4 regions of the Bacillus sp. T3 genome follow, and region 1 is predicted to be linked to each of the others. Evidence: predicted binding sites of a transcription regulator. Region 1 holds the regulator's gene; each other region holds the start of a gene.
What was found. The regulator Rex, encoded in region 1, represses fermentation and respiration genes when NADH is low (regulators of the CRP and FNR family bind a similar motif). The targets are predictions, from matches to a motif close to TTGTGAAATATTTCACAA.

Region 1 (3,218 bases):
ACGCAGTGAGATATTCTCACTCACTTTTTCATCACCATAGCCCACTGCTATGGAGTAAACATTAAGGACTTCATTTCCACTTTGTTTTTCAATATCAAAGGAAAACGTTGCAGATTTTTCGTTGCCTAGTGGTCTTGACATGACTTGCATCCGATCTAATTGTTTGCGACGACTTTGAGCTCGCTTAGTGGTAGATGCACGTGCTAGATTTCGGGCAACAAAATCCTCTAATTTAGCAATTTCATCTTGTTGCTTTTCATACATTTTCATTTCACGCTCGTAATTTGCAGCTTTTTGGTCCAAATAAGAGCTATAATTGCCGACGAATTTTGAAATTTGCTGTCGGGACATTTCGTATACTTGATTAACGACCTTATCTAAAAAATAACGGTCATGGGATACAATCAAAATGGCGCCTTCGTAATTTTGCAAATATTGCTCAAGCCACGATAATGTATCGATATCAAGATGGTTGGTCGGTTCGTCCAAAATAAGAATATCAGGTTTTGTTAATAGCAATTTGCCGAGAGCAAGGCGAGTTTTTTGACCGCCACTTAAACTAGAGATTTTGGTTGAATAGTCAAACGTGTGAAAATTCAAGCCGTGAAGCACAGAACGAATATCGGCTTCGTATTGATAGCCACCCATATCTTTAAATTGAACCTGTAGGGTGTCATATTCTTTCAAAACTCTTTCGTAGACGGATGAAACATTAAATACTTCTGGATCCGCCATCTGTAATTCATACTGCCGCAGTTTTTTCTCTAAACTTTGTAATGTTGCAAATACCGTCAGCATCTCTTCCCAAATCGACAGCTCCGATTCGAGGCCTGTATTTTGTGCCAAATAGCCAATGGTAACGTCCTTGGGCTTCATAATGTCACCAGAGTCATGGGACATATGGCCAGCAATGATTTTAAGCAAGGTCGATTTTCCTGCACCGTTTCTACCAACTAAAGCGATTCGATCGCGTGATTGTACTTCTAGTTTAATATTCGATAAAATAAGGTCTGCACCGTAGTATTTATTCAATTGATTAACTTGTAATAATATCATTTTATATTCACCTCTATTACGATAGAGTTAGTGTATCGTATTATAAGGATATCATCAATAACTCGAAGCTTGTGAAGAAAGATACAAGTTCATTCACACATGTTGGAAAAAATAGTGTATGATTCTTTTAGTGAGGTGTTAAATGAATGGGAGAATTTACTCATTTTAATGAAGAAGGCCGTGCGAAAATGGTCGATGTGAGCAGCAAACCAGAAACAATAAGGACCGCAGAGGCTTGCTCAAGTATAACAGTTAGCAATGATATATATGAAAAAATCACAAATAATGAAATGAAAAAAGGTGATGTTCTAGCTGTTGCTCAGGTTGCGGCAGTAATGGCATGCAAAAAAACGTGGGAAATCATTCCGATGTGCCATCCAATCCCATTAAATGGAGTGGATGTTTCCTTTGGCTGGGAAGAAGAAAAGGAAGACAATGAATATACATTGCATATTTCCGCAAAGGTTAAAACGAAAGGGAATACAGGTGTTGAAATGGAAGCGTTAACAGCTGCATCGGTTTGTGCGTTAACGGTTTATGATATGTGTAAGGCAATTGATAAAGGCATGGTTATTGGAAAAACGTATTTAGTTGAGAAAACTGGCGGCAAAAATGGAGATTTTATTAGAGAAGAGCGATTGAAATAAGCTTAATGAGAGAGGAGTGATGAAATGTCGAACGATCATACAACAAAAATTCCACAAGCGACTGCAAAACGGTTACCACTTTATTATCGCTTTTTGAAAAATTTGCATACATCTGGTAAACAACGGGTTTCATCTGCAGAGCTAAGTGAAGCGGTAAAAGTAGATTCTGCGACAATTCGTCGAGATTTTTCATATTTTGGTGCATTAGGGAAGAAGGGCTATGGCTATAATGTAAACTATTTGCTATCCTTTTTCCGGAAAACGTTAGATCAGGATGAACTGACAAAGGTAGCGCTCATTGGAGTTGGGAATTTAGGTACGGCGTTTTTAAATTATAATTTTTTAAAAAATAATAATACAAAGATTGAAATTGCCTTTGATGTGGACGAGGGAAAAGTGGGAACAAAGATAGGGAATGTTCCTGTTTACCATATGGATGAGTTAGAGAAGATTATTGAGCAAGAAGAGATTCATGTGGCGATTTTAACCATCCCAGCGCCAGTGGCGCAACCAATTACGGACAGACTGACTAGTGTGAGGATTAAAGGAATATTAAACTTTACACCAGCTCGACTTAATGTCCCGTCTACTATTCGGGTTCATCATATTGATTTAGCGGTTGAGCTGCAATCACTTGTATATTTCTTAAAGCATTATCCAAAAATTGAAGATATTGAAGTAGATGAAGAATAATGAAAAATGAGCCACTTAATTATGGCTCATTTTTTTTGATTATTTTCCTAAGTTTAAAGTGAAGGGCAATCAACCTTAAGCCTGAACCAAAATCAAAGGTTGCTAGGAGAACAAGGATGAAGCTAAAAATATCCCATCCGAATTGATTTACGTTATCGATAGCAAAGTACGTAAATATACAAGCAAGGATGATGTGGAAAAAAGCGGAAAACAAAGGTGAGAGTCTCATAATAATCCTCCGATAAAGCTTTGAATTTTTTCTGATTGTTCGATGATTCGATCGATATCTTCTTTAAAGACGGTTTGTATAACAACGACAAGTGAATTCATCGCAACATGGGCAAAAATCGGAACTATAATCCGTTTCGTCTTGACATAGAGATAGGCAAAGGTAAAGCCCATGGCAGAATAAAGCAATGTATGTTCAAGTTCCATATGTGCTAAAGAAAAAATAATCGAACTGATCAAGGCCGATAGAAAGAAGTTCATCCGTTGATAGAGTGCGCCAAAGATGATTTTTCGAAACACGATTTCTTCTAAAATTGGTCCGACAATCGAGCTAACAAAAATGACAATAGGGAAGCTTTCGATAATATTAATAATTTGTTGGGTATTATCAGAGCCTGTCTTAATCCCCATCATCGCTTCAATTTGGGCTGCAATTCCTTGTGCGAATAATGCTAAAAAAACACCTGTAATCGCCCAAATTACCGAGCTGAATGGATTTGCTTTTTCACGATAAGCTGTGGTTGTTGACTCTTTACGGAGAATCCACAGAATAATGACTAGAGTAATGGTGAAGCTGGCAACGAGCCAGATTGG
Region 2 (3,218 bases), 690 kb from region 1:
TTGCTGTCGTACGAGGAAATCCATCGCCTTGCCAGCCTTTTTATAAAGCTGGGAGTCGAAAAGATTCGCTTAACTGGTGGAGAACCACTATTAAGAAAAGATTTACCTGTACTTGTTGAAATGCTGTCCCGAATCGAAGGTCTTAAGGATATTGCGTTAACAACAAATGGTGTTTTATTGCCAAAATATGCCGAGCAGCTAAGAGAGGCTGGTCTTAAAAGAGTAAATATAAGTTTAGACAGCTTAAATGATGAATTATTTGGGACGATAAATGGACGTAACGTTGGTGTGGGACCCGTACTGAAAGGGATCGAAGCAGCAAAAAAGGCCGGACTGGGTATCAAAATTAATATGGTTGTGAAAAAGGGACTTAATGATTCTGAAATTATTCCAATGGCAACCTTCTGTAAAGAAAATGACTTAGAGCTGCGCTATATTGAATTCATGGATGTCGGTAGTACAAATGGCTGGAAAATGGATGACGTCATTACGAAAAAGGAAATATTTGAGCAGTTAAAGGGCCATTTTGAGTTTGAACCTGTTGAAGCCGCTTACTATGGTGAAGTAGCAAAGCGCTATCGCTACAAAGGAACAAAGACTGATGTTGGTTTTATTACCTCTGTTTCCGAGTCCTTTTGTTCGACCTGTACCCGAGCAAGATTATCAGCGAATGGACAAATTTTCACTTGCTTGTTTAATGGGAACGGACACGATATTAAGGGCTTACTCCGAAATGGAGCGAGCAATGAAGAGCTAGAGAAAAAAATCGTAGACATTTGGAATCATCGAGAGGACCGTTATTCAGATTTGAGAACTGAGGAAACAAGAAAGGCTCGCAAAAAGATTGAAATGTCATATATAGGCGGTTAACGAGCAGTAGCTCAATCCAGGTTGTTTAGAAGTTTTTTAAATAAACATAAGAAGTCTAAGCACACAGTCATTTCTAATGAATGCTGTGTGCTTATTTATTTGTTATATAAATAAAGAAACCCCCCAGCTCAGCTGGAGGTCTCCATCATCTTAATAAAAACGAGGGAAAAGAATATTGTTTTCTAGATGAACGTGCATGAATGTTTCAGATTCAAGCATTTCTAGACGTTTAAACACTAGGCGGTATGTTCCGCATGCCTCTGCTGGTGGAATATAATCAGAAGTAATTTTCCGAAGTTCACGTAAAATTGCTCCAGCATGATCGTGCTCTTTTTCAAGCTCCTTAATCTCATTAATCATCGCTTCACGCTCTGCGCCCTCAACTTCATCTAACTTTAACAGCATTGGAAATACAGTTGCTTCTTCTTTAGCTGTATGCTCTAACAACTCTTTCTTTAGCTCATAAAACAATTCATAAACACGAAGCAATTCTGGATGTGAATCACCGTGAACTTTAGCAACCTTCGTCACATAGGGACTAAGCATTGTAAGCTCCTCTTCAAGAGGACGGTGGTATTTCTCAATCACATGCTCAACTAAAGTGTTTGAATCTGTGTTTGTCCAAACTTCCATGTCAATTGGCTCACCAATGCTTTTTGCATAAACATCAGCTAATTCTGCCATTAATGTTTCCATATTTACATTGTATTCTGCTGCTGAATCTTTTAATGGACGATTTCCACCGCAGCAGAAGTCAATTCGATAACGTTTAAAAAGGTCTGCTGATTTTGGAATTTCATTTACAATATCTTTAACTAATGAAGTTTCTGTATATGGCATAGTAGTCATTATGGTTCCTCCTTAATCGGTCCCTTTGTTTCTATTGTTGTTTTTCTTCCTCTTTAGAATAAAGGAAATACTACTTTGTTATGGTGACCTAAATCACATGAAAAGAATGTTTTTATTAACACAAATATAATTAATAACAAATTCCTGAAATGAAAAATTAATCCATTGTGTGATAAACTTCATGTTGAATCATTTTATTAATGCTTATAATGTAATGGCAGTTAGCGAAAAATAAGAATTATTTTTAAACATGGCTTTGTTAAACATGTCTGTTGATTTCCGCTCCAGGTACTCCCTTTCCGCGGGGGAGTCTGGGAGCCTCCTCGGCGCTAAAGCGCCTGTGGGGTCTCCCGCGACACCTTCGCCCGCAGGAGTCTTGTACCTTCCGCTCCAATCAACAGAGTGCTCACAATCCAACTATGTTCTTTAACATAGCCTTAATCATTAGAAAGAAATATGTATACATACTTAGGAGTTGAACTGGATGTTAGATAGACGAAAACCAATTCCAATCGCGGATGCAGTTAAGCAAGTAATGAACTATCAAAAACAAGGACAGGTCGAATACGTGTCGATCTTTGAAAGCCATAATAGATTTTTAGCAGAAGACTTAACTGCAACAAGCGATGTACCTCATTTTGATCGGGCACCCTATGACGGATTTGCGATTCGTTCAATTGACTCAATGGGAGCTGGTCTAGATAATCCTGTTGAATTTGAAATCATTGACCATATTGGAGCTGGCCACGTTTCCGATAAGGAAGTAGGTCCCTTTCAAGCAGTAAGAATTATGACTGGAGCACAGATGCCAAAAGGAACAGATTGTGTCGTCATGCTTGAACTTGCTAAAGACATTGAACGCGATGGAGACAAATACATGTCAATCAAGCGTGTTTATAAAAAAGGGGACAATGTTTCGTTCACAGGTGAGGATGCGAAGAAGGGCGAGGTCCTAGTAAAAAAAGGAACGTTAATTAATCCTGGTATACAAGCAATGCTTGCTACATTTGGGTATGCGCAGGTTCCTGTAGCTAAAAAGCCAGTTGTGGGACTTTTTGCGACAGGTACTGAGCTCCTAGAAGTGGATGAACCGCTTGTTGCTGGAAAGATTCGCAATAGTAATTCCTATATGATCTCTGCTCAAATTGACCGAGCGGGTGCCGAAGTTCTGTACTTCGGAAAGCTTCCAGATGATTTTGACACTTGCTATGAAGCTGTTTCTGGAGCATTGGATAAAGTCGATTTATTAATGACTACTGGCGGTGTATCGGTCGGGGATTTTGATTTTATGCCAGCGATATATGAAAAAATGGGAGCTGAAGTTTTGTTTAACAAAGTAGCAATGCGCCCTGGAAGTGTCACAACTGTTGCGCAATATGCTGGCAAGTTATTATTCGGTTTGTCCGGTAATCCTTCCGCTTGCTATGTCGGGTTTGAATTGTTTGCTCGCCCGATTATTCGAACTATGCTTTGTTCCGACAAACCACATCTTCGTAAAG
Region 3 (3,218 bases), 1.5 Mb from region 1:
TCGGATTTAAACATGTTTTGTTTTTGTTCAAGTACTTCTCTTGTCTCAGCATGTTGGATCACGATTTGTTGAGCAGGCATTTTCACATGGTGATTATACATTGTTTGTGCCAGCAGTTCCTTTGTTTCTCTAGCAGCAGTTATGTAATCTACATCCTTAACCGTTGCGGTAATGGAAAATTTGTAGCCAGTCGGACTTACATCCAATGAGTGGAGCCCATATAACTGGTATGCTTCACGAAATTCACCAGTATATCGATCGACTAATAGATAATGTTTATGGGTTTCATTTAACTGTGCACAAACCTCCAGTAAAAGTTCTTTTATTCTTCCAGGATTCTCATCAAAGGAAACAATCACACTTTCAAAAACCCGTCTCATATCAACAGAACCATTAACCAGTTTTCGAATTTCTCCATTAGAAATGGTCACTAACTTCCCGTTGATTAATCGAATTTTTACAACTCTGAAACCCAATTCTTCAACTGTGCCACCTTCAATTTCCTCATTAATATGAATAAAATCACCTTTTTGGATGGTCCGTTCAAAAATGATAAACATCCCGCTCAAAAGATCGTTGATTACCTTCTGTGCACCAAAACCAATGACAGCAGCGATAATTCCGCCCGCCATTATAAACTCTTTTAAATTGCTGACGAATGGCTTTATTGCTGCGAAAAAGATCACAAAAAACAACACATAGTTTGCAGTATTTCGGATAACACTTTCAATTGTATTTTCTTTTTTTTCGTCAACAATATCTGTTCGTTTAAAAAACTGATGGATAAAAAAGCGAATGAATCGAACCATCATATATGAAAAAACAGCTGTTATTAATAACGATAAAAAGTAGTCCTTCACTGTCTCCCAATCTATTTTAAAGAATTCTAAGATTGCAGTTGACCATATTTCCATCTGTACCCCTCCTCAAGAAAAGCTCCTAATGAAAATTATATCTTATTTTCCCTGTCAATTAGTAAATAATTCATACATTCCCCTTTATTGGTCCTAGCAAAATACGTTTTAAATCTAGATAATATATCCTGTGATGTTTGTCACAAATTAGTCAAAGTTTGTTCACTTTTTGTACTTTTTTAGGAAGATTTTTATGTTATTATCATTCGTATAGTATTAATAATTATTATCGAATGATAATGACTTTAACTTAACATTTTGAATTACGAAACATTTATTTTTGAAATGGTTGTGCAAATTTGAAAGGAGCAAGAATATGAAAGCATCGAAATCTTTATTATTCTTATTTACCGCCGTAGCTTCCCTATTATTACTGAGCGGCTGTGAAACAAATTTAGTTGTATTCGATCCACAGGGTCCTGTTGCTCGAGACATTTTAGATTTGATTAACTGGTCGCTTGTGTTTATGTTGATCGTTGTAGTTGTTGTTTTTGGTCTATTCGGTTATATCGTTTGGAAATACCGTGAAAAACCTGAAAACAAAAACTATGAACCACCTGAGGAACATGGAAGTACTGTTCTTGAAATTATTTGGACGGCAATACCTATCTTAATTGTTATTGCACTCACCATTCCAACGGTCAAAACCATCTACGCACTCGAGAAAGTCCCTGCAGGCTACGAAAAGAAAGAACCTCTGATTATTCATGTTACTTCTGCAGATTGGAAATGGATTTTCAGCTATCCAGAGCAAGGAATAGAAACGATTAATTATGTCAATATCCCTGAAGATCGTCCGGTTCTGTTTAAATTAACATCAGCTAGCACAATGCAATCCTTTTGGATTCCTGCTTTAGCTGGTCAAAAATACACAATGAACAAAATGGAAACACAAATGTATGTTGTGGCTGATAATCCCGGCTCATATTTTGGCCGTAATACAAACTTTAATGGGCGCGGCTACGCTGACATGGAATTTGAAGTGTTAGCACAAAAACAGATTGATTTTGAAAATTGGGTTAAGGATGTAAAGAAAACGGCACCGAAGCTCACTGAAAAAAAATATAATGAATTGCTAACCCCAACCCATTTGGGCCGTCTTACTTATTCGAACACACATCTAGAATGGATTAACCATGCTGACATGGATTCTGAAACGATTACGAATCCTGAACTTTATAAAACGCATGGCTATCAAGGAAAAATCTTTGAAGAAGATTCAGAGAATAATAGTGAAATGAATCACAGTGAAATGAACGAAAGTGATGGAGGGGAACATAATGAACATTAATTGGAAAGAATTTTTTATGATGAATGGAGATCCCCTCATCATAGGCTCTCAGATCGCTATTTTATTATCCATGCTTGGAATTGTCGCAGGGATTACTTATTTTAAAAAGTGGCGTTGGCTATGGACAGAATGGATTACAACCGTAGACCATAAAAAAATTGGGATTATGTACATTCTATCTGGGGTGTTAATGTTTTTCCGTGGTGGTGTTGACGGACTGTTAATGAAAGTTCAAACATCAAGACCGCAAATGGAATTTTTAGATGCCCAGCATTACAATGAAATTTTCACAACGCATGGTGTCATCATGATTTTATTTGCAGCGATGCCTTTATTAATTGGGATTATGAATGTGATTGTTCCATTACAAATTGGCGCAAGGGATGTTGCTTTCCCACAGTTAAACGCGCTTAGCTTTTGGTTATTCTTCAGCGGTGCGATGCTCTTTAATATTTCGTTTGTCGTTGGTGGTTCTCCTGATGCTGGATGGACATCTTATTTTCCACTTGCAGGTAAGGAATTCACACCAGGTATTGGTAATAACTATTATGCCATTGCCTTACAGATTGCTGGAATTGGGACATTAATGACCGGCATTAACTTCATTGTGACCGTATTAAAAATGAGAACAAAAGGTATGACATTAATGAGAATGCCGATGTTCACATGGACGTCCTTTATCGCATCGGTTATTATTGTTGCATCCTTCCCTATTTTTACGGTTGCACTCGCATTAATGACTTTCGATCGTATTTTTGGAACGCATTTCTTCACATTGTCTGGCGGCGGAATGGATATGCTTTGGGCGAACCTCTTTTGGCTATGGGGACATCCTGAAGTATATATCGTTGTACTCCCTGCGTTTGGTATGTTTTCTGAGGTTATTTCAACCTTCTCGCGTAAAACATTATACGGATATAAATCAATGGTTGTCTCAATCGTTGCAATTGCCGCATTAAGTATGCTTGTATGGGTGCACCACTTCTATACGATGGGTGCTGGACCTGCCGTAA
Region 4 (3,218 bases), 2.0 Mb from region 1:
ATAATATTAAGCGTGTTAATGTAAAGTCCAGCTAACCATTCCATTGTTAGGTCAAAGCTTTCCATTACTTCATTATAATCAAGGTATTCAGACGTAATCTGACGGTATTTAGGACCAACTTGAATTTTTAGTTTTTCATCAATCCCGCCGTTAATAGCATATAATAAAGCTTTTGCTAGGTTAGCACGTGCACCGAAGAATTGCATTTGCTTACCAATTTCCATTGCAGATACACAACAAGCAATTCCATAATCATCGCCATATTCTGGGCTCATGATATCATCATTTTCATATTGAATTGAGCTTGTTTTAATAGACATATTTGCACAATATTTCTTGAAGTTTTCTGGAAGCTTAGATGACCAAAGTACTGTTAAGTTTGGCTCTGGAGCTGGTCCAAGGTTATCAAGTGTATGAAGGAAACGGAATGAGTTCTTAGTTACTAAAGGACGGCCATCAAGCGCCATACCACCAATTGATTCCGTTACCCAAGTTGGGTCACCACTGAATAAATCATTGTAATCCGGTGTTCTTGCAAATTTTACAAGACGAAGCTTCATGATGAAGTGATCAACGATTTCTTGAACTTCTTCCTCTGTTAATACACCATTCATTAAATCTCTTTCGATATAAATATCTAAGAAGGTTGAAACGCGTCCAAGGCTCATTGCTGCACCATTTTGTTCTTTAATTGCAGCTAAATAACCAAGGTATAACCATTGGAATGCCTCTACTGTGTTTTGCGCTGGAACGGATAAATCAAATCCATAAGCAGCACCTAGTTGCTTTAATTCATTTAAAGCACGAATTTGCTCGGAAATTTCTTCGCGAAGGCGAATGTTTTCTTCGCTCATTACTGAAGATGTACCAGCTAAGTCTTTTTTCTTTTCTTTAATTAAGAAATCAATACCGTATAAAGCAACACGACGGTAGTCACCGATAATACGTCCGCGGCCGTAAGCATCTGGAAGTCCTGTAATGATAGCAGATTTACGAGCAAGCTTCATTTCATCTGTATAAGCATCGAATACACCGGCATTATGTGTTTTACGGTAATCAGTGAACGTTTTTTCAACTTCTTTATTTAATTCAAAGCCATATGATTCACAAGCTTGAGCTGCCATACGAATTCCGCCAAATGGTTGCATTGAGCGTTTGAATGGAGCGTCAGTTTGAACGCCGACAACTTTTTCAAGATCTTTATTAAGATATCCAGGACCATGAGATGTAATGGTTGATACAATCTCTGTGTCCATATCTAAAACGCCGCCGTTTTCACGTTCTTGTTTCGTTAAATCCATAACCTGATCCCAAAGCTTTGTTGTTGCTTCTGTAGGACCTACTAAGAAGGAGTCGTCTCCTTCATAAGGCTTAAAGTTTTTTAAAATAAAGTCTCGTACATTAACTTCCTTTGTCCATGTACCTGCAGCAAAATTTTTCCATTGTTCCATCGTAAAAGCACCTCTTTAGGTAAAAAGTATATAACAGTTTCGATGAATTTATCTTACATTTATTATAACAGAAATCATGTGAGAATTATCACAGTTTTTCATAATAAATTTTTATTCTAAATGATAAATGTTGATATATAGCGGTTTATAAGAAATTGACAAATTGGTGAACTAATAAAAATCACTCGAAATATTAAACTGTACTATAATTGAAAGCGTTATTTCAAAAACTGTTATACAAAAACTAAAACCTGTTTTTATATGGTTAAAGTTAATATTATTATTCCAAAATCTTTGGGTAAGAATAATGGGAATTTTTCTAAATCCCTGTTAACCATTGCAGTAGTAACGTCTATTTCGCAATCAATCGGAAAGGGTAACTTAGGTCAAAAAAAAGAACAGAGTAACAATCTCTGTTCTTTGGCTTTATCGTTTGTAATTAATCGACGATGATATAGGCAATCATTGGTCCATTATGTTCCTTATCAGGATGAGTTAAACAAATTAATCGATAAACTCCTTCTTCATTAAATTGAAGTGGAATAACGGTTTCCTTATTCTGGGTTACCGTTCCTTTAATTTTAGTCCCTTCAATTATAAAAGGGTGCTCTCTACCATTAATACCGAAAATCTTTAGGCGAATGTTTTCTCCTTTATTTATAAAAATAGTTCCTGGATCCCACCGATAGGCTTCAATTTCTTTCCCATCTACTGTTTTCGCTTTAAATTCTCCTGTTACCAGGTGAATATCTCGAACCTTCTCCTCATACTGATTTATCGTAGTGACTGATTTTTTTGAACCTGAAAGGATCCAAATGGACGTGACAAAGATTGAACAGCAAAGGATCAATAGAATTGCGACTGTTTTTCTCTTGACGATAAAAAAATGCATGAAAACACCCCCGAATTAGTAGTCCACATAACAATATATGCAGGTATGAGGAGAAAACTTGTCCAAAACTTTCCCCATCATCAAAAGAAAAAAGCTCGATTAACTTGGTCGAAAACGTGGTAAAGATGATAGCTTCCTAAAATAGCGTAAGGAATAGGAGGGCTGACTATGAATAAAAAACTAAAACAGAATTTACGGCAATATCAATATTCTGGCCAACACCTGAATGCAAAAGGATGGATTCAAGAGGCAGCGCTTAGGATGCTAGCAAACAATATTGATCATGATGTCGCTGAGAATCCTGATGAGCTTATTGTATATGGCGGGTTAGGTAAGGCTGCTCGAAATTGGGAATGCTTTGAGGCCATCATTGATTCCCTGTTAACACTTGAAGAAGATGAGACACTGCTGATCCAGTCAGGGAAACCAGTAGCAATATTTAAATCGCACCGTGATGCCCCCAAGGTCCTATTAGCCAATTCTAACCTTGTACCTGCGTGGGCGAATTGGGAAACATTTCATGAATTAGATCGAAAAGGGTTAATGATGTATGGACAAATGACAGCAGGAAGTTGGATATATATCGGCAGCCAAGGAATTATTCAAGGAACCTATGAGACATTTGCCGAGATTGCACGTCAGCATTTTGGTGGTTCGCTAAAGCACACCATTACATTAACTGCTGGTTTAGGGGGGATGGGTGGTGCTCAACCACTTGCAGTGACCATGAACGAAGGGGTGTGTATTGCTATTGAGGTGGATTCTAATCGAATCGCACGACGGATCGCAAGCCAATACCTTGATATAAAAGCAAACTCATTGGATGAAGCGATCCGGTTTGCTGAAGAAGCAAAGGAACACGGGCAGCCACTTTC

Region 2: a site for Rex is predicted at 1,801-1,818, ahead of ric (iron-sulfur cluster repair di-iron protein). Genes of this name have one in related genera too.
Region 3: a site for Rex is predicted at 1,043-1,060, ahead of qoxA (cytochrome aa3 quinol oxidase subunit II). Genes of this name have one in related genera too.
Region 4: a site for Rex is predicted at 1,528-1,545, ahead of pflB (formate C-acetyltransferase). Genes of this name have one in related genera too.

The regions. Positions count from the first base shown of each region.
Region 1 is NZ_CP137761.1:4,549,366-4,552,583, reverse strand. Features, by position in the region: gene RGF10_RS23300 (ABC-F family ATP-binding cassette domain-containing protein) at 1-1,056, opposite strand, end outside; gene moaC (cyclic pyranopterin monophosphate synthase MoaC) at 1,203-1,703, shown strand; gene RGF10_RS23290 (redox-sensing transcriptional repressor Rex) at 1,728-2,396, shown strand; gene RGF10_RS23285 (YdiK family protein) at 2,416-2,625, opposite strand; gene RGF10_RS23280 (CPBP family intramembrane glutamic endopeptidase) at 2,622-3,218, opposite strand, start outside.
Region 2 is NZ_CP137761.1:3,857,814-3,861,031, reverse strand. Features, by position in the region: gene moaA (GTP 3',8-cyclase MoaA) at 1-870, shown strand, start outside; gene ric (iron-sulfur cluster repair di-iron protein) at 1,021-1,719, opposite strand; gene glp (molybdopterin molybdotransferase MoeA) at 2,204-3,218, shown strand, end outside.
Region 3 is NZ_CP137761.1:3,053,519-3,056,736, forward strand. Features, by position in the region: gene RGF10_RS15675 (mechanosensitive ion channel family protein) at 1-914, opposite strand, end outside; gene qoxA (cytochrome aa3 quinol oxidase subunit II) at 1,231-2,205, shown strand; gene qoxB (cytochrome aa3 quinol oxidase subunit I) at 2,195-3,218, shown strand, end outside.
Region 4 is NZ_CP137761.1:1,937,887-1,941,104, forward strand. Features, by position in the region: gene pflB (formate C-acetyltransferase) at 1-1,451, opposite strand, end outside; gene RGF10_RS10100 (cupredoxin domain-containing protein) at 1,891-2,343, opposite strand; gene hutU (urocanate hydratase) at 2,512-3,218, shown strand, end outside.